One region of the Agrobacterium radiobacter genome, then DNA from elsewhere that is predicted to be linked to it. Evidence: riboswitches for the same ligand, from Rfam matches in the RefSeq annotation. Region 1 holds a riboswitch; each other region holds the start of a gene.
The links. Region 1 has a riboswitch for thiamine pyrophosphate ahead of thiC (phosphomethylpyrimidine synthase ThiC). Riboswitches for the same ligand answer to the same signal wherever they lie in the genome.

Region 2: it holds a riboswitch for thiamine pyrophosphate, as region 1 does, so the genes downstream of both, thiB (thiamine ABC transporter substrate binding subunit) here and thiC (phosphomethylpyrimidine synthase ThiC) in region 1, are expected to answer to the same signal.
Region 3: it holds a riboswitch for thiamine pyrophosphate, as region 1 does, so the genes downstream of both, MRBLRC7O_RS15755 (ABC transporter permease) here and thiC (phosphomethylpyrimidine synthase ThiC) in region 1, are expected to answer to the same signal.

Annotation. Positions count from the first base shown of each region.
Region 1 is NZ_JBEGHX010000001.1:2,221,899-2,228,767, forward strand. It holds gene MRBLRC7O_RS11095 (thiazole synthase) at 1-321, opposite strand, end outside; gene thiS (sulfur carrier protein ThiS) at 325-522, opposite strand; gene thiO (glycine oxidase ThiO) at 491-1,495, opposite strand; gene thiC (phosphomethylpyrimidine synthase ThiC) at 1,497-3,320, opposite strand; TPP riboswitch at 3,416-3,527, opposite strand; gene MRBLRC7O_RS11115 (acyl carrier protein) at 3,710-3,961, shown strand; gene MRBLRC7O_RS11120 (acyl-CoA dehydrogenase family protein) at 3,961-5,142, shown strand; gene MRBLRC7O_RS11125 (amino acid--[acyl-carrier-protein] ligase) at 5,147-6,055, shown strand; gene MRBLRC7O_RS11130 (DUF1839 family protein) at 6,062-6,869, shown strand, end outside.
Region 2 is NZ_JBEGHX010000001.1:2,379,545-2,386,413, forward strand. It holds gene MRBLRC7O_RS11810 (TetR/AcrR family transcriptional regulator) at 1-485, shown strand, start outside; gene MRBLRC7O_RS11815 (M48 family metalloprotease) at 498-2,012, opposite strand; gene MRBLRC7O_RS11820 (thiamine ABC transporter ATP-binding protein) at 2,266-2,982, opposite strand; gene thiP (thiamine/thiamine pyrophosphate ABC transporter permease ThiP) at 2,979-4,604, opposite strand; gene thiB (thiamine ABC transporter substrate binding subunit) at 4,624-5,637, opposite strand; TPP riboswitch at 5,675-5,785, opposite strand; gene MRBLRC7O_RS11835 (VOC family protein) at 5,831-6,223, opposite strand; gene MRBLRC7O_RS11840 (ABC-F family ATP-binding cassette domain-containing protein) at 6,321-6,869, opposite strand, start outside.
Region 3 is NZ_JBEGHX010000002.1:386,326-393,194, forward strand. It holds gene MRBLRC7O_RS15740 (carbohydrate ABC transporter permease) at 1-840, shown strand, start outside; gene MRBLRC7O_RS15745 (alpha-glucosidase) at 852-2,846, shown strand; gene MRBLRC7O_RS15750 (TadE/TadG family type IV pilus assembly protein) at 2,869-4,158, opposite strand; TPP riboswitch at 4,354-4,456, shown strand; gene MRBLRC7O_RS15755 (ABC transporter permease) at 4,583-5,368, shown strand; gene MRBLRC7O_RS15760 (ABC transporter substrate-binding protein) at 5,365-6,315, shown strand; gene MRBLRC7O_RS15765 (hydroxyethylthiazole kinase) at 6,312-6,869, shown strand, end outside.

The DNA.
Region 1 (6,869 bases):
CTGCAACGTATCGTGATGACCGATGACCTCCAGCTTGATCCAGTTGGTGCGGAACACCTCGCGGGCCATCTTTGCCGTCAGCACCGCTTCCTTGACCGTATGGCACCCGGCCGTATTCGGCAGGATGTAGCGATCGAGCTCGCGGATAAGCTCGAAAAACTGACCGCCCTTCTTATTGCCGGCTGTTTCCCGGCGCAACGAAATCGTCAGAATATCCGTGTTGCTCGCCCGCACGGCATCGGCAAGCACGGCGGGGGACGGATACCGCGCCGTGCCGAGGAGAAGACGGGACGAGACTTCACGGCCATAAAGCGTCAGCATGTCTCAGCCTCCCTGCATCGGCGAGAGAATTTCGACACGGTCGAAGGCCTTCAGTTGATAGTCGGCGCGCTCTTCCGAATGCACCAGATCGCCATTGACCGCCGTTGCCAGCCATTCACCTTCATATTCGAGGCTGGCGAGCAGACCGGCCAGCGTCTCGGCGGCAAGATCAAGCTCGTCGCCATTTACCAGAAGTTTCATGATCCTGTTCCTTTTGAGAAAGAGTTTGGCAGACGATTTCAACCGCCTGACGCGCGATAGCCGGCGAGAGCAGAAAGCCATGCCGGTGTGCGCCGTTGATGAAAATGAGCCGGCCGTCTTGCGTGACTTTCGGCAGATTGTCGGGATAGGCGGGGCGCACGCCCGTGCCGGTCTCGATGATTTCCGCTTCCGCGAAAGCCGGATGCACCGCATAGGCGGCATTCAGGAATTCCACCATCGAACGGACAGAAATGTCGCCGGTATCCTCGGTTTCGATCATCGTCGCGCCCACCATAAAACGGCCGGGCTCGCGCGGCACGATGTAAAGCGGAATACGCGGATGCAGCAGCCGGACGGGACGGGACAAAAAAACTTCCGACGTGGAGAGATAGAGCATCTCTCCCCGCACGCCGCGAAGGTCGGAAATCTCTCCCACCGCAGCGGCGCCGGTGCAATCCACCACCCGGTCGAACGGTCGGTCATCCACCGGGATGCCCATATGGAACCGCACACCCATGGTGCAAAGCCGCTCATGCAGCGATTTCAGTGCAAGGCGCGGATCGAGATGCCCCTCGTCCGGAAAATAAAGCCCGGAGCGAAACCGCCCGGCAAGATCAGGCTCCAGAGCGGCGATCTCTCCCTCGTCCACCCAGCGATAGCCGCCGGTCCGCGATGCGAAACGCGAAAGCTCCGCTTTGTCGCGGGCGGGCGCGACAACCAGCGTGCCATGTCGGGCCACAAGGCCGGGGGTTGCCTCATCCCACCAGTCGAGCGCCGCCTGACCCAGCGTCAGAACGGCCTCTTCCGCATTTTCACGCTCACACCAGGGCGCCAGCATGCCGCCCGCATACCAGGATGCGCCGCGAAAGGGTCCGGCATTGCGCTCGCAAACCTCGACGGTAACGCCGTTCCGCGCCAGTTCGAAGGCCGCCGTCAAACCGGCGACCCCCGTTCCCTTGACCAGAACGCGCATGCTATTCGGCATCCGCAGGCGTCGCGAGCGGCATATAAAGCTCCCCGCCTTCCTTGAAGCGCGCGGCCATGGCCTCCAGCCCCTCCTTCTGCGCCTCGGCGCGGATATCGTGGGAAATCCGCATCGAGCAGAATTTCGGCCCGCACATGGAGCAGAAATGCGCGACCTTGTGCGCCTCCTTCGGCAGCGTCTCGTCATGGAAGGACCGGGCCGTATCCGGATCGAGCGACAGGTTGAACTGGTCTTCCCAGCGGAACTCGAACCTTGCGCGCGACAGCGCATCGTCCCGCACCTGTGCGGCCGGATGGCCCTTGGCGAGATCGGCCGCGTGCGCGGCGATCTTATAAGTGATGACGCCCACCTTCACGTCGTTACGATCAGGCAGGCCGAGATGTTCCTTGGGCGTGACGTAGCAGAGCATGGCCGTGCCGAACCAGCCGATCATCGCAGCACCGATGCCCGAAGTGATATGGTCGTAACCGGGCGCAATATCGGTGGTGAGAGGTCCAAGCGTATAGAAGGGCGCCTCGCCGCAGGTCTTCAGCTGCTTGTCCATATTCTCCTTGATCTTGTGCATCGGCACATGGCCGGGGCCTTCGATCATCACCTGGCAATCCTTAGCCCAGGCGATCTGCGTCAGCTCGCCAAGCGTTTCCAGTTCCGCGAACTGCGCCGCGTCATTGGCGTCGGCAATCGAGCCGGGTCTAAGACCATCGCCCAGCGAGAAGGAAACGTCATAGGCGCGGCAGATGTCGCAAATCTCGTCGAAATGCTCGTAGAGGAAACTTTCCTTGTGGTGATGCAGACACCACTTCGCCATGATCGACCCGCCGCGCGACACGATGCCGGTGACGCGACTGACGGTGAGCGGGATGTAGTGCAGCCGGACGCCGGCATGGATGGTGAAATAGTCCACGCCCTGTTCCGCCTGTTCGATCAGCGTATCGCGGAACACCTCCCAGTTGAGATCCTCGGCAATGCCGTTGACCTTCTCCAGCGCCTGATAAAGCGGCACCGTGCCGATCGGTACCGGCGAATTGCGGATGATCCATTCGCGGATATTGTGGATGTTGCGCCCTGTCGAAAGGTCCATGACGGTATCGGCGCCCCAGCGGATCGCCCAGACCATCTTCTCCACCTCTTCCGCCATGGAGGAGGTGACGGCGGAATTGCCGATATTGGCGTTGATCTTCACCAGAAAATTGCGGCCGATGATCATCGGTTCAAGTTCCGGATGGTTGATGTTGGCGGGAATGATGGCGCGGCCCGACGCCACTTCCTGACGGACGAATTCCGCCGTGACGTAATCAGGGATATGCGCGCCGAAACTCTCGCCGTCACGCGCGAGCTTCTCCTTCGCTGCCTCGCGCCCGAGATTTTCGCGAATGGCGATGAATTCCATTTCCGGCGTGATGATACCTGCCCGCGCATAGGCAAGCTGGGTCACGGCTTTACCTGCCGTGGCTCTGAGCGGCTGGTGGCGCACGGAAAATTCGGGCGTCAGCCGTTCGCCGGTGGCAAAGCCGTTATCCTCCGGCTTGAGGTGCCGGCCATCATAAGCCTCGACATCGCCCCGCGCTACAACCCACTCGTGACGCAGACGCGGCAGACCCTTTTCAATCAGAACGGGATGGGTAGGGTCGGTATAGGGACCGGAGGAATCATAGACCGTCACCGGCGGTTCGCCCGCCGTCGGATGGACGGCGATCTCGCGCATCGGTACGCGGATATGCGGATGTAAAATGCCTGATTTGTGGATTTTCGTGGAGGCGGCATGCGGCCCGGTGGTGACGGAAAGCGGGATATTCTTGGCAGCGATATTCATCTTGAGGCTCCAAAGCTTAACAGTGGAGACCCAGTTCGAGCCGGAATGATGGAAAATACCGAAGTGCCGAAACACGGCGTCATGCGCCCGTCCGACATCAGGTCTTTGCACCGTCCCTACGCCAGTATGAACTGGATCAGGTTCAACGGGTCACTGCGCATGAAAGCAGAATCTCAGCCCCTTGACGGGACACCCCTGGTGAATGACCCCAGCAAAAAACACCATCAGGCATTTGTCAAGGCCGACGATCCATGCTTGGCAAAGGTGCGGGAATGGCGCATGCTGCCGTTAGTTGTAATTAACCTAACGGTTTAGGCGAATATTATCGTTTGCAACGTAACGATAAGCACAAACCATCCTGATGTGAAATTTATGGGAGATACGTCGGAATGAATGCGACTATACGTGAAATACTGGCCAAATTCGGCCAGCTTCCAACCCCCGTCGATACGATTGCAGATGAAGCCGATCTTTACGCGGCGGGGCTTTCTTCCTTCGCATCGGTGCAATTGATGCTCGGCATCGAAGAAGCATTCGATATCGAATTCCCGGACAATCTGCTGAACCGCAAGTCGTTTGCCAGCATCAAGGCCATTGAAGACACCGTTAAGCTCATTCTGGATGGTAAAGAGGCAGCCTGATGAACGTCACCGTAGCGCCGCAGGATGAAACGCTGTCCGCGCGCGCGGGCCGTGTCGCAGCAATTGCCGCCAAACACGCAGATGAGGTGGATGTTACCGGCCGCTTTCCGCAGGAAGCCGTTGATACACTCAGGCAGGAACGCCTGCTCGGCATTCAGGTCCCCGCTTCGCTCGGTGGCGAAGGTACTTCCCTGCAGGAAATCGCCGATATCTGCGCCCGGCTCGGCCAGGCCTGTTCCGCAACCGCGATGATTTTCGCCATGCACCACATCAAGCTGTCCAGCCTTGTGGAACATGGCGAGGCGAGCGCATGGCATGCGGGCTTCATGAGCCGCGTCGCGGCGGAACAGCTGCTGCTCGGCTCAGCCACCACCGAAGGCGGCATCGGCGGCAATCTGCGCAACTCCATCTGCGCAATCGAGGTCGAAGGCGATTTCTGCCGGCTGGAAAAGGACGCCACCGTCATTTCCTATGGCAGCAATGCCGATGCGATCCTCATCACCTCGCGCACCCATAAGGATGCCGCGCCCGCCGATCAGGTGATGACCGTATTCCTGAAAAACCAGTACACGCTCGAAAAAACCCATGTCTGGGATACGCTCGGCATGCGCGGTACCTGTTCGGATGGTTTCCTGTTTCGCGGCGAAGCGCCGGCGGCACAGATCTTCCCGAAGCCTTTCGCGGAAATCGCAGCGCAATCCATGCTTGCAAGCTCGCATCTTCTCTGGAGCGCCGTCTGGTATGGCATCGCGTCGGATGCCGTGCTGCGCGCGCAGTCTTTCGTCAGAGCCGCAGCGCGCAAGTCGCCCGGCACGGCTCCTCCCGGCGCGATCCGCCTTGCGGAGGTTTCCACCAAGCTGCAGGTGGTGAAATCCAACATCATCGCCGGCATCAAGGCTTACGAGGATACCAAGAGCGACCCGGAAAAACTGATGTCGATGGCCTTTGCCGTCGCCATGAACAATGTGAAGATCTGCTCTTCGGAAACCATTCTTGAAATCATTGACCACGCCATGCTGGTCTGCGGCATCATGGGCTACAAGAACGGCACGCCCTACAGCCTCGGCCGGCACCTTCGCGACGCGCATTCTGCCCGTCTGATGATTTCCAACGACCGCATTCTCGGCAATTCCGCCAATCTCCTGCTGGTTCACAAGCAGGACACCAGCCTCTTGGGATAAGACCATGGACATGCAAACATCGTTTCTCGATCGACTGTTCGAAGAAGGCCTGCTGATTGAAACGGGTGTGGACGGTCTTTATGGACGCAGCGGCCAGTTCGAGGACGTGATTGCCGCATTCGAGCGGCTGATCGACCGCACGGGCGGCGCTGATGGCGCCGAAGCGATCCGTTTTCCGCCCGGCATCAACCGCGCCTACTTCGAAAAGAGCGGTTACATGAAGAGCTTCCCGCAGCTCGCCGGCACCGTCCACTCCTTCTGCGGCTGCGAACTCGACCATGTCAGCCTGCTGAAAACCATGGATGAGGGCGGTGACTGGACCAAGGACCAGAAAGCGACAGACATCGTGCTGACGCCGGCGGCCTGCTACCCGCTTTATCCGACGATTGCCAAGCGCGGCGCGCTACCTGCCGGCGGCGGTCTCTATGACATCCAGTCCTATTGCTTCCGCCATGAACCCTCCAAGGATCCGGCCCGCCAGCAGCTTTTCCGCATGCGCGAATATGTTTGCATGGGTACCGAGTCCGACGTCACCGAATTCCGCCAGACCTGGATGGATCGCGGCGTCGAGATGATGAAAGCAGTCGGGCTCGACGTCACCATCGATGTCGCCAACGATCCGTTCTTCGGCCGTGCCGGCAAGATGCTGGCCAACAACCAGCGCGACCAGAACCTGAAATTCGAACTGCTGATCCCGGTCACATCGACGACCAGCCCGACGGCCTGCATGAGCTTCAACTATCACCAGGATGCCTTCGGCCAGAAATGGGGTCTTAACCTCGACAATGGCGATGTCGCCCATACCGCCTGCGTTGGTTTCGGCCTTGAGCGCATCGCGCTCGCGCTGTTTGCGCATCATGGCCTCGACGTGAAGAAATGGCCTGCGAAGGTCGTGGAAACGCTCTGGGGCTGATCATTCATGCGGCAGATTTTTCCCGGTCTCGACCCCCAAAATTATGTGCAGCATCCGCTCCATTCCTCCGAGAGAATGTGGCCGGAAACGAATTGCTACATCGATTTGTGGATCGAGGTGCTGGCCTCGAAAGGCTTATCCCCGGAAGCCATGTTCGGTTTCACCCTGACACAGGATTTCGAAGGCGACCAGTTCACCTTCTTCAAGGTGCCGCTGGAAGATCTCGAAGCACTTTATGGCGTTCGCGCCACCGAACTTGCGATCTTCGACAGGGTGGAAAACCATATCGAGGCGCAGCTGGAACGCGGCCGCATCTGCCTGATCGAGATGGACAGCTTCTATATGCCCGATACCCATGGGGTGGGCTACCAGAAAGAACACGGCAAGACCACCATCGCCATCAACCGGCTCGACCTCGCGAAACGTGAACTCGACTATTTCCACAATGCCGGCTTCTTCCATCTTGCAGGCGAAGATTTTGACGGCCTGTTCCAGCATCATCTGGCGGAAACCGATCCGCCCTTCCTGCCCTATACGGAGTTTGCGAAATTCGCTGACGGCAATCCTTCGCCGACGCATATTCGCAAGACCGCCGAACGGCTCTTGAAGTTTCATTTTTCGCGCCGACCCTCCGCCAACCCGGTCAGGGCTTTCGCAAGCGTCTTTCCGGCACAGGTGGAAAAGGTTGCCGACAGGCCATTCGGTTTTTTCCACAAATATGCCTTCAACACGCTGCGTCAGCTCGGCGCCAACTTCGAGCTTTTGGCAAGCCATCTCGAGTGGCTGGACAGGAATGAATTCGCTGAAGCGAGGG
Region 2 (6,869 bases), 160 kb from region 1:
TCGCCGAAACGGCCGGCGTCAGCATCGGCTCGCTCTATCAATATTTCCCGGACAAGGTTTCGATCGTGGAAGCGGTACGCCATCGTCACCTCGAGGACTGTCTCTCCATCATGAAGAGCATCGCGCAAAAGCGGCAATCGCTCGCTAGATTCGTTGAAGAGCTCGTGACCGGCATGATCGGGGTCCACAGCATCCATCCCGGCCTTCACAAGGTCCTTCTGGATGATGCGCCGAGCCACCAAGGAACGAACGATCCCAACAGCGCTTTCGAACAGGAATATCTCGGTCTCTATGCGGCAGCGATCGCGGCACATATGACAGCCGGTTCAAAGGTCGAAAGCGGAACCGCAGCGCGGATCGTATCGGATGCCATTGACGGCATCATTCACAATGCCGCCCGCCGCGGAGAGCTGCAGTCGCCCAAAGTCAGGCGGGAAATGATCGCACTGGTTCACGCCTACCTGTCGCAGGCAACCGGCGAATAGGAGGCCGCAAGCTTATTCCGAAATGATCTTCACCCGTTGCCCGGGCTGGATTGTGGCGGTGGCGCTCATGGCGTTGATCATGCGGAACATGTCCAGCTTCCGGTCGGTTCCCATCATCCGCGCCGCCATCGTCGCCACGGTTTCACCGGGCTTCACCGTCACCACCCGCACCCTGAGCGGCTTCAGCGAGGCTATTTCCTGCGGCGTCATCTTGCGGAAGCTGGTGCGCAATGTGTTGGCGATGGAATCGAGCTGGGTATTGCCCTTCGGCACGGCCGTCAGGAAACGAAATATCTGCTGGCCGACGCGAATGACGGTCACGTCGAAATCCCATTTATCCGCGCTTGCCCGCGCCGTCGCAGCCTCCAGACCGTTGATCTGGGTTTCCTTGACGGTTTCCGGCAACAGGCCGGCAACCCAGCCGCTGGTCAGATAATTGGCAAGGCTTGTCTGTTTCGGATCGGCGACGCCGTCGAAACGGATGGCCATATCGCCCGGCCCCGTCGCCAGAACGGCCTCAACCTTGTTGTCGATGACGAAACCTTCCGGCACATCGAAACGAATGCCGAGCGTTCCGTGCAGGAATGTCTGGCCCCGGACATACCCTTCCTGCGGGCTGTCGCCATAAAGCAGGCCGTCTATGCCGTCCAGAAACCACTCGCGACCACGATCCCCGACCTGGCCGTCCTGGCCGAAGGCGCGGGCATGACGGCGCGCAAGCTCGATACGCTGCGGCGTGTTGGGGTGGCTGGAAAGGAAGTCGAGGCTCTGGTCGTTTTCGGGATCGGCCGAGGAAAACCGCGCATAGGCCGCCATGGAATCCAGAAAACGCGGCGAGGCAAAGGGGTCATAACCGGCCTCGCCCAGCATCCGCACGCCGATCACGTCCGCCTGCAATTCCTGCTGACGCGAAAAGGCCGCGAGCCGCAGCTTGCCGCGCGCAAGCGCCTGCTTGCCGGCGAGATCGCTCGACAGAACCTCGGCAACCACGCGGCTGGCAATCACCTCCGCCTCTTCCCGGCGCTGGCGTTCAATGCCATGGTTGGCGGTGACATGGCCCATCTCATGCGAAAGCACGGCAGCCACTTCCGAAGCATCGTTGGCAAGCGCCAGAAGCCCACGCGTCACGTAAAGATATCCGCCCGGCAGCGCAAAGGCATTGATGGCCGGCGAGTTCAGGATGGTGATGCGGTAGGACTGTTGCGGATTTTCCGAAACCGCCGTCAGCGCGCCGGCGATGCGGGCGACGAGCCTTTCCGTCTTGGCGTCACGATATTCGCCGCCATAACTCGCCACGATGCGCGGATGCTCGCGCGCACCCATCTGGGCGCGAGGATCATTCTTCTGCACTTCTTCCACGGTCTGCGGATTATCCGAGGGACGCAAGGTGGACTGGTAGGCCGGGCTGAAGAGAGACTGGCACGACGACAGGAACACCGCAGACGCTGTCAGCACGGAACAGGCGGCAACCATCCTGCCCGAACGGCGAAGGCCTGAACGGGAGAAGAGCCTCCACTGTGCAGTCATGCTATTTCTCATTCTCTATGCCTGCCCCTAACGTTCCTGATCATCCGTTAATTGCAGACCAGAATAACAGATTCGCCCCAACGGGCGATGAATGCCAAAACGGTAAAAACGATCCATCAAGTCCGGAATATTCCTGAAGAACGCAATAATTCCCATCTTTTCTCGGGCAACAACTTGAAACTGGCAAGTGCAAATTAGCGCCATTGAAGTCATCTAAAGCGATTGCCAGCGGCACGCGTCGAAAATAAGGCGATCACCCGTTCAGAAAACTGTCGACCGCCTTCACATTTTGTGTGGCGAAGAAATCTGCGGTCGAACCGGTATAGACAACACGGCCGCGTTCAAGAAACACCACCCGCTGCGCCAGCTTCTTTATGTCTTCGGGATGGTGGGTGACAATAATCACCGTGTTTTTTGTTTCGGCGTGCAAGTCGAGAAGCAGGGAGGTCATGCCCGCCCGCAATCCCGGATCGAGTGCCGCGAAAGGTTCGTCGAGCAACATGACAGGTTTTTTCCTGACCAGCGCGCGCGCCAGCGCCGCCCTCTGTCTTTCTCCACCGGAAAGCGTGCCCGGCAAGCGTTTGTCGAAACCCGCAAGACCGACACGGACGAGGGCCATCTCAATCTCTTGCCGGTCTTCCACCCGCAATTTCAGCCCGGGGCTGACACCGAGAGCGACATTGGTGAAGATATCGAGATGGGCGAAAAGATTATTATCCTGAAAGATTGATGAGACCGGTCTTTCCGAAGGATCAAGCGCGGTCATGTCCTGCCCGCCGATCATCACGCGCCCGGAATCCGGTTCCTCGAAACCGGCGACGAGATTGAGAAGCGTGGATTTTCCCGAGCCGGATGCCCCGACAACGGCGGTTATCTGCCCCTTAGGGAACGAACAATCAAGTTCGAAATCCTGTGTTCCAAGCCGTAGCCTGACCTTGTCCAGTTCAACGGCAAAATCATCGCCTGTCATATGCTCGCCCTTGCTGATTGGGACTGCCGTGAAACGCCGCCTGCGGCAAGCAGCAGGCAGACGATGCCGAGAAGGAAGGCATAACCGGCGGCATCATTGGTGCGGTAGCTGCCCATATTGCTATAGACCAGCCACGGCAGGGTGACGAAATTTTCCGAGCCGAACAGGGCAACCGCGCCTAAATCGCCGAGCGACAGGGCCATGGCGAATGAAAACGCCATAGCCAGCGACCGCCACAGAACCGGCAGATCGGCAAACCGCAGCCGCGTGAGGCCCTGAAGCCCGAGACTGGCGGAAAGCCGGCCGGTGCGTGAAAAATGACTGGTGAAGGCCGGCTCCAGCACCCGCATGGCAAGCGGCAAAGCCATCAACATATTGATAAGCGCCACGAGAACGGGAGCATAGAAGCTGACATCACCGAAAACCCGCAATAACAGGAACCACCCGCTTCCCAACACGACAGGCGGCACCAAGAGCACCAACGAAGACCCCGCCCCAAGCATGGCGGAGAGCAAGCGCAGAGGCTGCCCCACCTGCCGTCTGGAGCCTACCGCCTGGCGCGCGCCGATGATCGCCATGCAGCAGAGCACGACAAGGGCTGCGGAAAGCGCGGCGATTGCAAGGCTGGTCGCCGCCGCGCGCAGAAAAATCGGCGCAGACAGAAGACGCGGCAGATCGGCACTCAAACCCGAGACAGCTATGGCGACAAGCGGCAGGCCGATCAGCAGAATAGCGAAGACAATGGCCGCCCCATCCCACAAACGGGCGCCGACGCCCTTGCCGTCGAAACGGCGAAGGGAACGACCAAGCGAAGGGATTTCCGCTTCGGGCGACGGCAAAAAGGCGAGAAGGCCGAGCAGAATTGCGGTGAGGGCAATCTGCAAAACCGAAAGCGCAATCGCCCGCTGCGGATCGAAATCGAACCGCAGCGCCTGATAGATCGCCACCTCCAGTGTCGTGGCTGCCGGCCCGCCGCCTAAAAGAAGCACGAGCGTGAAGCTGGTGGCGCACAACATGAAGATAAGCCCGGCAATGCCGGGAACGAGACGCGCGACCGCCGGCCATTCGATAAAACGGAAAACCGAGACCGGCCCCATGCCGAGGCTTGCCGCCATGCGCCAATATTCGCCTGGAATACGTTCAAGCCCGGCCAGCATCAGCCGGACCGAAAGCGGCAGATTGAAAAACACATGGGCGATAAGGATGCCGGAAAGGCCGTAAATGCTGAAAGGTTCATCCGCACCGGCAAAAACGAGGGCCGTATTCAAAACACCCTGCCTGCCCCAGATGGTGATGATGCCGAAGGCGCCAACGATGACAGGCAGACCCATCGGCACCGCCATCAGCCTGATGATCCAGATCCTTCCCGGAAACTCGCGTCGCCGGGAAAGCGCCAGCGCCACCGGCAGGCCAAGAACAATGGAAAGAAGGGGGGAAAGCGTTGCCTGATAAAGCGTGAAACGCAGGATGCGCAGCGTATAGGCATCCATGATACCGGCAGCAGACGCGCCCGCATCAAAAGACAGGAGGGCCGCAACGGCGAGCGCCATGAATAGGAAAACGGCGGCAAAAGCCGCCGTTCCGAAAATGATCGATCGCCGATAATCGCGACGCAGCATCATGTGCGGGCGTGCCTCTTCCTCAATTCATGCTCATGGCCGCGAGCCATTCATCGATCCACGCCTTGCGGTTCTTCGCCACCTCTTCCGGATCCATCAGGAAAGTCTTCTGCGGCACCACGAGTTTGGAAAAAGCCTCCGGCAAGGGATTGGACGTTGCCGCAACCGGCATCATCCAATTGTTTTCCGGAATGGCATCCTGAAAACCTGATGTCAGCGTGAAAGCGAGGAACTGCTTTGCCAGCTCCTTGTGCGGCGCGTTTTTGAGAAGGCCGGACACTTCGATCTGGATATAATGCCCTTCGGAAAAAGCCGCGGCCTGATAACGATCCGTTTTTTCGGCGACCATATGATAGGCGGGCGAGGTGGTGTAGGAGAGCACCATCGGCACCTCCCCCTTGGTGAAAAGGCCGTAGGATTCCGACCAGCCCGGCGTGACGGTGAGAATGCGCTTCCTGAGCTTTGCCCATGCTTCCGGGGCCTTGTCACCGTAGACCGATTTTACCCACAACAGCAGGCCGAGCCCCGGCGTGGAGGTGCGCGGGTCCTGAATGGCGATCTTCTGCGAGGGGTCGCCTTCCACCAGCTCTTTCAGGCTCGCCGGTGGGTTCTTCACCGTCTGCGTGTCATAGATGACGGCAAAATGCCCGTAGTCGTAAGGCACGAAAACATCGTCCCTGTAACCGCCCGGCACCTTGGCGGCCGACGCATCGACGCCGCTGACATCAAAAAGACCGGTCTGTTTCGCCTCGGCAACAAGATTGGTGTCGAGACCAACGACCACATCCGCCCTGGACCCTGCGCCTTCAAGCTTCAGACGGTTAAGAAGCGCCACACCATCCGCAACACCGACGAAATTGACCGTGCAACCGCAGACCTTCTCGAAAGCTTCTTTTACCTTGGGACCGGGACCCCATTCGGAAACGAAGCTCTCATAGGTATAGACTGTCAATTCTTGCTTGTCATGCGCGGCGGCAAGACCGGGCAGGAACAGCGAAGCGGCAACAAGGGAATTCAGGAAAAGACGACGGCGCACGGGTATCTCCTCAAAACAAAAAGGGAAATAGCCGCCTGCCTTGAAGCCGTCTAATCCCTCCGCCGGTATGAACCGGATCAGGTTCTTCGGGTTGGCAAGCCTCTCAGCCTTTTGCACGCAAGCGCAAAAGACACCCCGTTAGATCAAGATGATGGTGTAGTCCCGTCGTCACTGCTTGGCAAGATGGCCGCCGTCAGCCCTGCTCCGTCATATGCACCAGCTCCCAGACGTGCCCGTCGGGATCCTGAAAGCTGCCGGCATACATGAAGCCGTGATCCTGCACGGGTTTCCAATCACTGCCACCGGAGGCAAGCGCCGTTGCGATCATCCGGTCGATTTCGTCGCGGCTTCCCGCCGTGAGACACGTCAGAACCTCGGTGGTGCGCGTCGCATCGGCGATGTCGCCGTTGATGAAATCGCGGAAACGCCCTTCCTGAAGAAGCATCACGAAGATGTTTTCTTCCACGATCATGCAGAGCGTGCGGTCGTCAGAATATTCCGGATTGAAGCTGAAACCGAGAGCCGTGAAGAAGCTTCTTGATTTCTCGATATTCTTGACCGGCAGATTGACGAAAATCATGCGCATTTTCACAACTCCTCCAAACGAACCGGCATAGAACGGCAATTCCGCTTTTCTGTCAAAGACCGAAGGAGGGGGCGATCAAACGAGGGGCCTGCGGCCTTCAGCCTTCCAGTTCCTCGCGCAGCATCTCCAGCTCCAGCCATTCTTCTTCCATGGTCTCGAGCTTTTCACGCAGCTTCGTCATTTCCTTCGCCAGCGTGTTGAAAGTGGCCGGATCCTTGGTGAAGAGATTAGGATCAGCCATGCGCTCCTCGCGCTTGGCGATTTCGCCTTGCGCCTTTTCCATCTCCTTCGGAAGATTTTCGAGCGCGAATTTCTGCTTGAAGGAAAGCTTGCCCTTGGCCTTTGAAGGATCCTGCGACGCGGAGGCCGAAGGTGCGGCCTTCGCTTTTTCCTGCTTCTCAGCCTTGCGTTTTTCTTCCGCAGCACCCTTGCGCTGCGCCATCATGTCCGAATAGCCACCGGCATATTCGATCCATCGTCCATCCGGCTGGTCCGGATTGACCGGGGCGATGGTGGAGGTGACGGTGCGGTCAAGGAAATCGCGGTCGTGGCTGACGAGAATGACCGTGCCGGAAAATCCAGCGACGATTTCCTGCAAAAGATCGAGCGTTTCGATATCGAGATCGTTGGTCGGCTCATCGAGGAT
Region 3 (6,869 bases), on a different contig from region 1:
AATTCCGGTCTGTCCTCCGTCTTTTCCGGCAAGCCGCTGCGCTTCATCGCGGCCTCCATCCTGCTGGTCAACGGCCTCTTCCCGGCAATCTGGATCCTCTTCACCTCGCTGAAGACCGAAGCGGAACTGACGGTCAAGCCGATCACGTGGTTTCCGCATACCCCGACGCTTGCTAACTACATGCAGGCCTTTTCCGACCAGCCGCTGCACCTCTTCCTGTTCAACAGCTTCATGGTGGCCCTACTCTCCACGGCGCTCACCATTCTGATTTCGGTGCTGGCGGCTTATGCGCTGGCGCGGCTGAACCTCAAATACCGGGCGCTGATCCTCTCACTCATCATCGCCGTTTCCACCTTCCCGCTGGTGACGCTCTTGGTGCCGCTGTTCGAAATCATGCGCGCGCTGAACCTGCTCAACAGCTGGACGGCACTGATTCTGCCTTACACGGTCCTTTCTCTTCCGGTCTGCACGCTGATGCTCGTCTCTTTCTTCGAAAGCATTCCGCGCGATCTCGAAAACGCCGCCATGATCGACGGCTGCACCCGCATCGGCGCACTCTTCAAGGTCGTCGTGCCGCTCTGCGCACCGGGCGTTTTCACCGCCGGTATCCTCGCCTTCGTCAATGCCTGGGATGAGTTCCTGCTGGCGCTGTCCTTCAATTCCAATCCGGCGCTCCGCACGCTTCCCGTCGGCATCCAGCTGTATCAGGGCGAGTTCGCCTTCCCTTGGCCGGTCATTTCGGCGGCGCTGGTGGTCGGCATCGTGCCGGTCGCGATCCTGATCGTCATTTTCCAAGAACGGGTTGTCTCGGGCCTCACCGCCGGTGGCCTTAAGGGCTAAAAGGTTAAGTCATGCATTTCGAAACGACCAAAGACGGCTTCACACTCGCGATCGGCAACCGCACCATCCTTTCCCATTCGTCTGATAGTCCGGCCTTCTTCGCCGGTTTCGGCAAGGAGCGGATGGATATGTATCGCGGCAATTTCGATATCGAAGACTATGTCATCGAGCGAACCGCCCTACGCCATGCGGAGGTCAACGGCGACAGCGTCACGCTCTCATCCTCACCGGGACAGGCACCGCGCCTTCGCCTGACGCTCGACGGTAACGCCGTCCTGCTGACGGCGCTGGATGAAACCGTCAACCGCCTCTGGCTGCGCATCGTTGCGGAAACGGACGAGCATGTCTGGGGTGGCGGCGAGCAGATGTCCTATTTCGACATGCGCCGCCGTCGTTTCCCGCTCTGGACCTCCGAGCCGGGGGTCGGCCGCGACAAGACAACCGAAATCACCTTCAAGTCTGACGTCAGCGGCAAGGCGGGCGGTGATTATTACAACACCAACTATCCGCAGCCGACCTGGCTCTCGTCGCGCAAATATGCGCTGCATGTGGAAACGAGCGCCTATTCGGTCTTCGATTTCCGCAATGACGATTTCCACGAAATCGAAATCTGGGCCATCCCTGAAAGGATCGAGTTTTTCGCCGGCGACAGTTTCACCGATATCGTTTCCGCGCTTTCACTGCGGTTCGGACGTCAGCCGGAATTGCCGGAATGGGTCTATAATGGTGCGATCATCGGGTTAAAGGACGGCGCCAACTCCTTTGCCCGGCTGGAGAAAATCCGCGCAGCCGGAACGAAGGTGTCCGGCCTCTGGTGCGAGGACTGGGTGGGTCTTCGCCAGACATCCTTTGGCGCCCGCCTGTTCTGGGACTGGCAGGCGAATGATACGCGCTATCCGCATCTGCGCCAGAAGATCGCCGAGCTTGCCGATCAGGGCATCCGCTTCCTGGGTTACGTGAACCCCTATCTCTGCGTCGACGGCCCGCTTTTCCCGGTCGCCGAAAAGGCTGGTTATTTCGCCACCAACGCCGAGGGAAAAACGGCGCTGGTGGATTTCGGCGAGTTCGATTGCGGTGTGGTCGATTTCACCAATCCGGCCGCCGCCGAATGGTTCGCCGAGGAGATCATCGGCAAGAATATGCTGGATTTCGGCCTTTCCGGCTGGATGGCCGATTTCGGCGAATACCTGCCGATCGATATCACGCTTTCCAATAGTGTCGATGCCAAGCTGATGCACAATGCCTGGCCAACACTCTGGGCCGAGGTCAATGCGAAAGCCGTCGAGAACCGGGGAAAGACCGGCGAAGCGCTGTTCTTCATGCGGGCCGGCTTCACGGGCGTGCAAGCCCATTGCCCGCTGATCTGGGGCGGCGACCAGTCTGTCGACTTCTCCCGTCACGACGGCCTGGTCACCGTCATCTGCGGCGCGCTTTCCTCCGGCCTCATGGGCAATGCCTATCACCACTCCGACATCGGCGGTTATACCAGCCTGTTCGGCAATGTCAGGACCGCTGAACTCATCATGCGCTGGACGGAAATGGCCGCCTTCACGCCGGTCATGCGCACCCATGAGGGCAACAGGCCGCGCGACAATCTGCAGATCGATCAGGATGAAACGGTTCTTGCCCATTTCGCCCGTATGACATCCATCTATGTCGCGCTCGCCCCCTATCTGAAGTCGCTCTCCGCCGAGGCTGCAGAGTCGGGCCTGCCGGTGCAACGCCCCCTCTTCCTGCATTATGAGGATGACCGGCAGACCTACGCCATTCAGGACTGCTACCTCTACGGGGCGGACATGCTTGTCGCACCGGTCTGGAAAGCCGGAGAAACGCAACGTTCGCTCTATCTTCCGGGCGACGGCGAATGGGTGCATCTTTGGAGCGACATGCATTATCGCGGCGGGCGAGACATTACCGTCGAAGCGCCGCTCGGCGAGCCGGCGATATTCTACCGTGCCGATAGCAGCCAGCGGCAGCTGTTTGAAAAACTTCGCACCATCGGCTGAACGATAGCGGGTTCGTTCTCCATCACCCCGTCAGGCGGGGTGATGTGATGGCCTTTTTAAAGAGGGCGGTCATCGCGTCGCTGATGCCCTGCGACGGGCTGACTTCGAAGAACAGTCCCGGAGAAGCACATTGCTGCATGCGTGCGCCGATTTCCGGCTGAAAGGGCGCGATCCAGCTATTGTACCAGTCATTGGTCGGCAGCGGCAGATAGGTGGTGTAGAGCACGGCGATCCGGAAGCCCTTTTCCTTCAGCTTCGTGCAATATTTGATATCGATCGGCTCCTGACAGCGGCCGCTGGTCGTCTTTTTGGTGCAGCTGGATGGCTTGTAGCTATCGCCGACACCGTCTGAAACGAAGAAGATAATCTTCTCGGGGCTGGCCGAACTCGCCCCGGTGCCAGAATTGCCGATCTTGTCGCCGATCTGAGTGAGTGCCCGGTCGAAATCCGTCTGCTGGTCGTTGTTAAATCCCTGCTTTGGGATCGACATCAGGTCGACTTCACCGGCTTTCTTCTTCGCGGTCGCCAGATCCGACGTCAAGGGAACGACCTCGAGCAGCTTCGTATCTTCGGCTTTCTCTCCGAAAGTGTAGACCGCCATGCGATATTGATTGCTGCTTTTGCGGTTGGACTTCGCCGTGTCCATAAGGCTCGCCGTGGCCTTTGCGACCACATTGATGCGCGTCGTCACTCCGAGGCTTTTGGCCTTGTAATAATAGCTGTTCTTGTCCACCACCCCGTTTGTCACGATGTGACAGGCGAAAGCGCATTTGTCGCTCGTATTCGCAACCATGGTGGCGACATCGGCCGGCGTGGCGCCAACGCCCATCGAAGGAGTGTTGTCCAGAAGCACATAGAAGTCGCTGAATGTTTCCGTCTCGTATTTGGCGGTCGCCTTGCCCGAAACAGTGATGAGATCCTCTCCGAGGACCCGTGAAAGCGTCGTGCCGATGGATGCCTTGAAGCTGACCGACGATTCGATGGCGTTACCGCGCTTGATCACCGACACGTCGAGAGACAGGAGCTTGTAGTCGGGATTGGCCCTCTCATTGCTTTCGAAGAATGCGGAAGCCTCATCGCCGCCAAGCGTAATGACGCCGTCACTCGACATTTCCTTTGCCTTGTGAACGCTCGCCGACGTATCGGCAACCACCGCGAGGGCCGCGGCATCCGCCGCCATCTGCAGGTCTGATTTGACGGCCATGCCGTGCGTCACATCAAGGGCCACGCCGGCGGCGCCAATCAGCGGCACCATCAACAAGGCGCTGAGAATGCCGAAATTTCCCGATTTATCCTGCCAGAAGCTCTTCAAATTCGCCCCCAATCATCTTTCCCGGGGTCAAGTTAGTCGTACAATATTGAAAGGCAGTTTCAAGAGATAACTAATTTTCGATAAATCTAATTTCCTCAATAACTAATACGCAGATGGATACGGGTACCCGCGATCGCGCCTGACGACGGATCGGCGGCGGGACGTTGACATTTATGAAACTTGACTTACAAAACAAACTCTTCCGAGGGGAGCACCAGACGGTGCTGAGATGGCGTTGAGCCGGACCCTTGAACCTGATCCGGGTCATGCCGGCGTAGGAACGGAACTGTCGCGCCCAAGGGGCGCTACCCTTTCTCTTCTCCGCTTTGCCCTGATCTCCGTGATTGTCACATCTGGAGACGAATGATGATGCTGAAACGTTCCGCCCTTCGCACATGGTGCGTCTGCGTCTGAGGTCCGGCCCATGCGTGCCATCCATGCGCTGAACGGTGTCGGTCTTCTGCTGGTTTTCTGGCAGGCGGGAACGTGGCTGTTTTCGCCACCCCGCTATATCCTGCCATCGCCCGCCGATGTTGCCGGCGCTTTTCTGCGCCAGCCCGGCTTCCTGTTCGGACAGGCTCTGGTGACGCTCAGCGAAATGGCGCTCGGGCTTGCGGCGGGAATCACCGCCGGCATTCTCGTCGCCTTCACCATTGCCGCCATTCCGCGCCTCGGCCGCCTCGTCTGGCCCATGGTTCTGGTGTTGCAGGCCTTTCCGGTGTTCGTGCTCGCCCCCATTCTCGTCCTCTGGTTCGGTTTCGGCATGGCCTCGAAAGTAGTCATGACGGCGATCATCATCTTCTTTCCGGTCGCGTCCTCCTTCACTGACGGCCTCAACCGCACGGAGCGCGCCATCCTCGACGCCGCTTCGCTGACAAAGGCGAGCCACTGGCAGGTCCTCACCCGGTTGCGTGTGCCGCTGGCGCTCCCGTCGCTGATCTCGGGCTTGAGAGTGGCGGCGCCGCTAGCCCCGCTGGGCGCCGTCATCGGCGAATGGGTGGGCGCATCCGCAGGGCTCGGATTTGTGATGATCCAGTCCAATGCCCGGATGCAGACCGACACCATGTTCGCCGCCATGGCCGTTCTCGCGGTCATGGCGGTGCTGCTGCGGCTTATCGTCGATCTCTCGACAGCACATCTCGCCCCCTGGGCCAAAGAAACAGAACACACCACTCCTTTCAGATATTTGCGGAGACTTTCGGCACCATGAAACGAACTCTTCTTTCCTTCGTCGTCGCGGCTGCAAGCGTGCTTGCGCCCATGCAATCCCAGGCGGCCGACAAGCTCACCGTTTTGCTCGAATGGTTCGTGAATCCGGATCACGCGCCGATGGTGATTGCAAAAGAACGCGGCCTGTTTGCCGATGCCGGGCTGGAGGTGGAACTGGTTCCGCCCGCAGACCCCTCCGCCGTGCCGCGTCTCGTCTCGGCAAAACAGGCCGATATCGGCGTGCATTACCAGCCGAACCTCTATCTCGACCACGACGCCGGCCTGCCACTCGTGCGTTTCGGCACGCTGGTCGAAACGCCCCTCAATACCGTCACCGTTCTCGCCGATGGGCCGATCAAGAGCATGAAGGATCTGAAGGGCAAAAAGGTCGGCTTTTCCGTATCCGGCTTCGAAGATGCCATGCTGAAGCGCATGCTGGAAAAGGACGGGCTGACGAAGGATGATGTCGAACTCATCAACGTCAATTTTTCGCTCTCGCCGTCGCTGATCGCCGGCAAGGTGGATGCCACGCTTGGCGGTTTCCGCAATTTCGAGCTGACGCAGATGAAGCTCGAGGGACATGAGGGCCGCTCCTTCTTTCCCGAGGAACATGGCGTTCCGGCCTATGACGAGCTGATCTTCGTCACCCATCGCGATCTCGTAAAAGACAGCCGCCTGCCGCGTTTCCTCTCCGCCGTGGAACAGGCCGCGATCTTCATCACCAACCACCCACAGGAAGCCTGGCAGCTTTTCATCAAGGCCTATCCAAACCTTGACGACGCGCTGAATAAGCAGGCCTTCTTCGACACGCTGCCGCGTTTCGCCAAGCGCCCGGCCGCACTCGACCGCACCCGCTATGCCCGTTTTGGCGCCTTCATGCAGGAGATGCAGCTGATCAAGCAGGCGCCGGCGGCGGACGACATCGCCGTGGAGCTGCAGCAGCCATGACGACGACTTATCCAACAGCGGCAAAGGCCGCCGAAATTCTGGAGCGCGTGCGGCAGACGCGCCCGCGCGTGCATTGCCTGATGAACACCGTGGTGCAGAAATTCACCGCAGATGGCATCACCGTCGTCGGCGGAATTCCTTCCATGACCACCTCGCTCGAGGAAATCGAGAGCTTCGTGGCCAAGGCGGATGCACTGACCGTTAATCTCGGCACACTGGATGCCGAACGGCGCGGGGTCATCCGGCTGGCGATAGAGATCGCCAATGCCTCCGGCAAGCCGTGGATCGTCGACCCCGTGCATTGCGATTATTCACCGTCGCGACTGGAGTTCGCGCGCGAACTCATCGCACTTTCCCCGACGATCGTGCGCGGCAATCACGCCGAAATGAGCCTGATCGGCGATGTGCCTGATGTGGTGAGAATCGAGACCGGGCCTGTGGATCACCTCAGCGACACGACCCGCAGCGTCAGGATCGTCAACGGCCATCCGTGGATGGCGAAGGTGACTGGCACGGGTTGCCTCTCGGGCGGCGTCATCGCCACCTTCATGGCG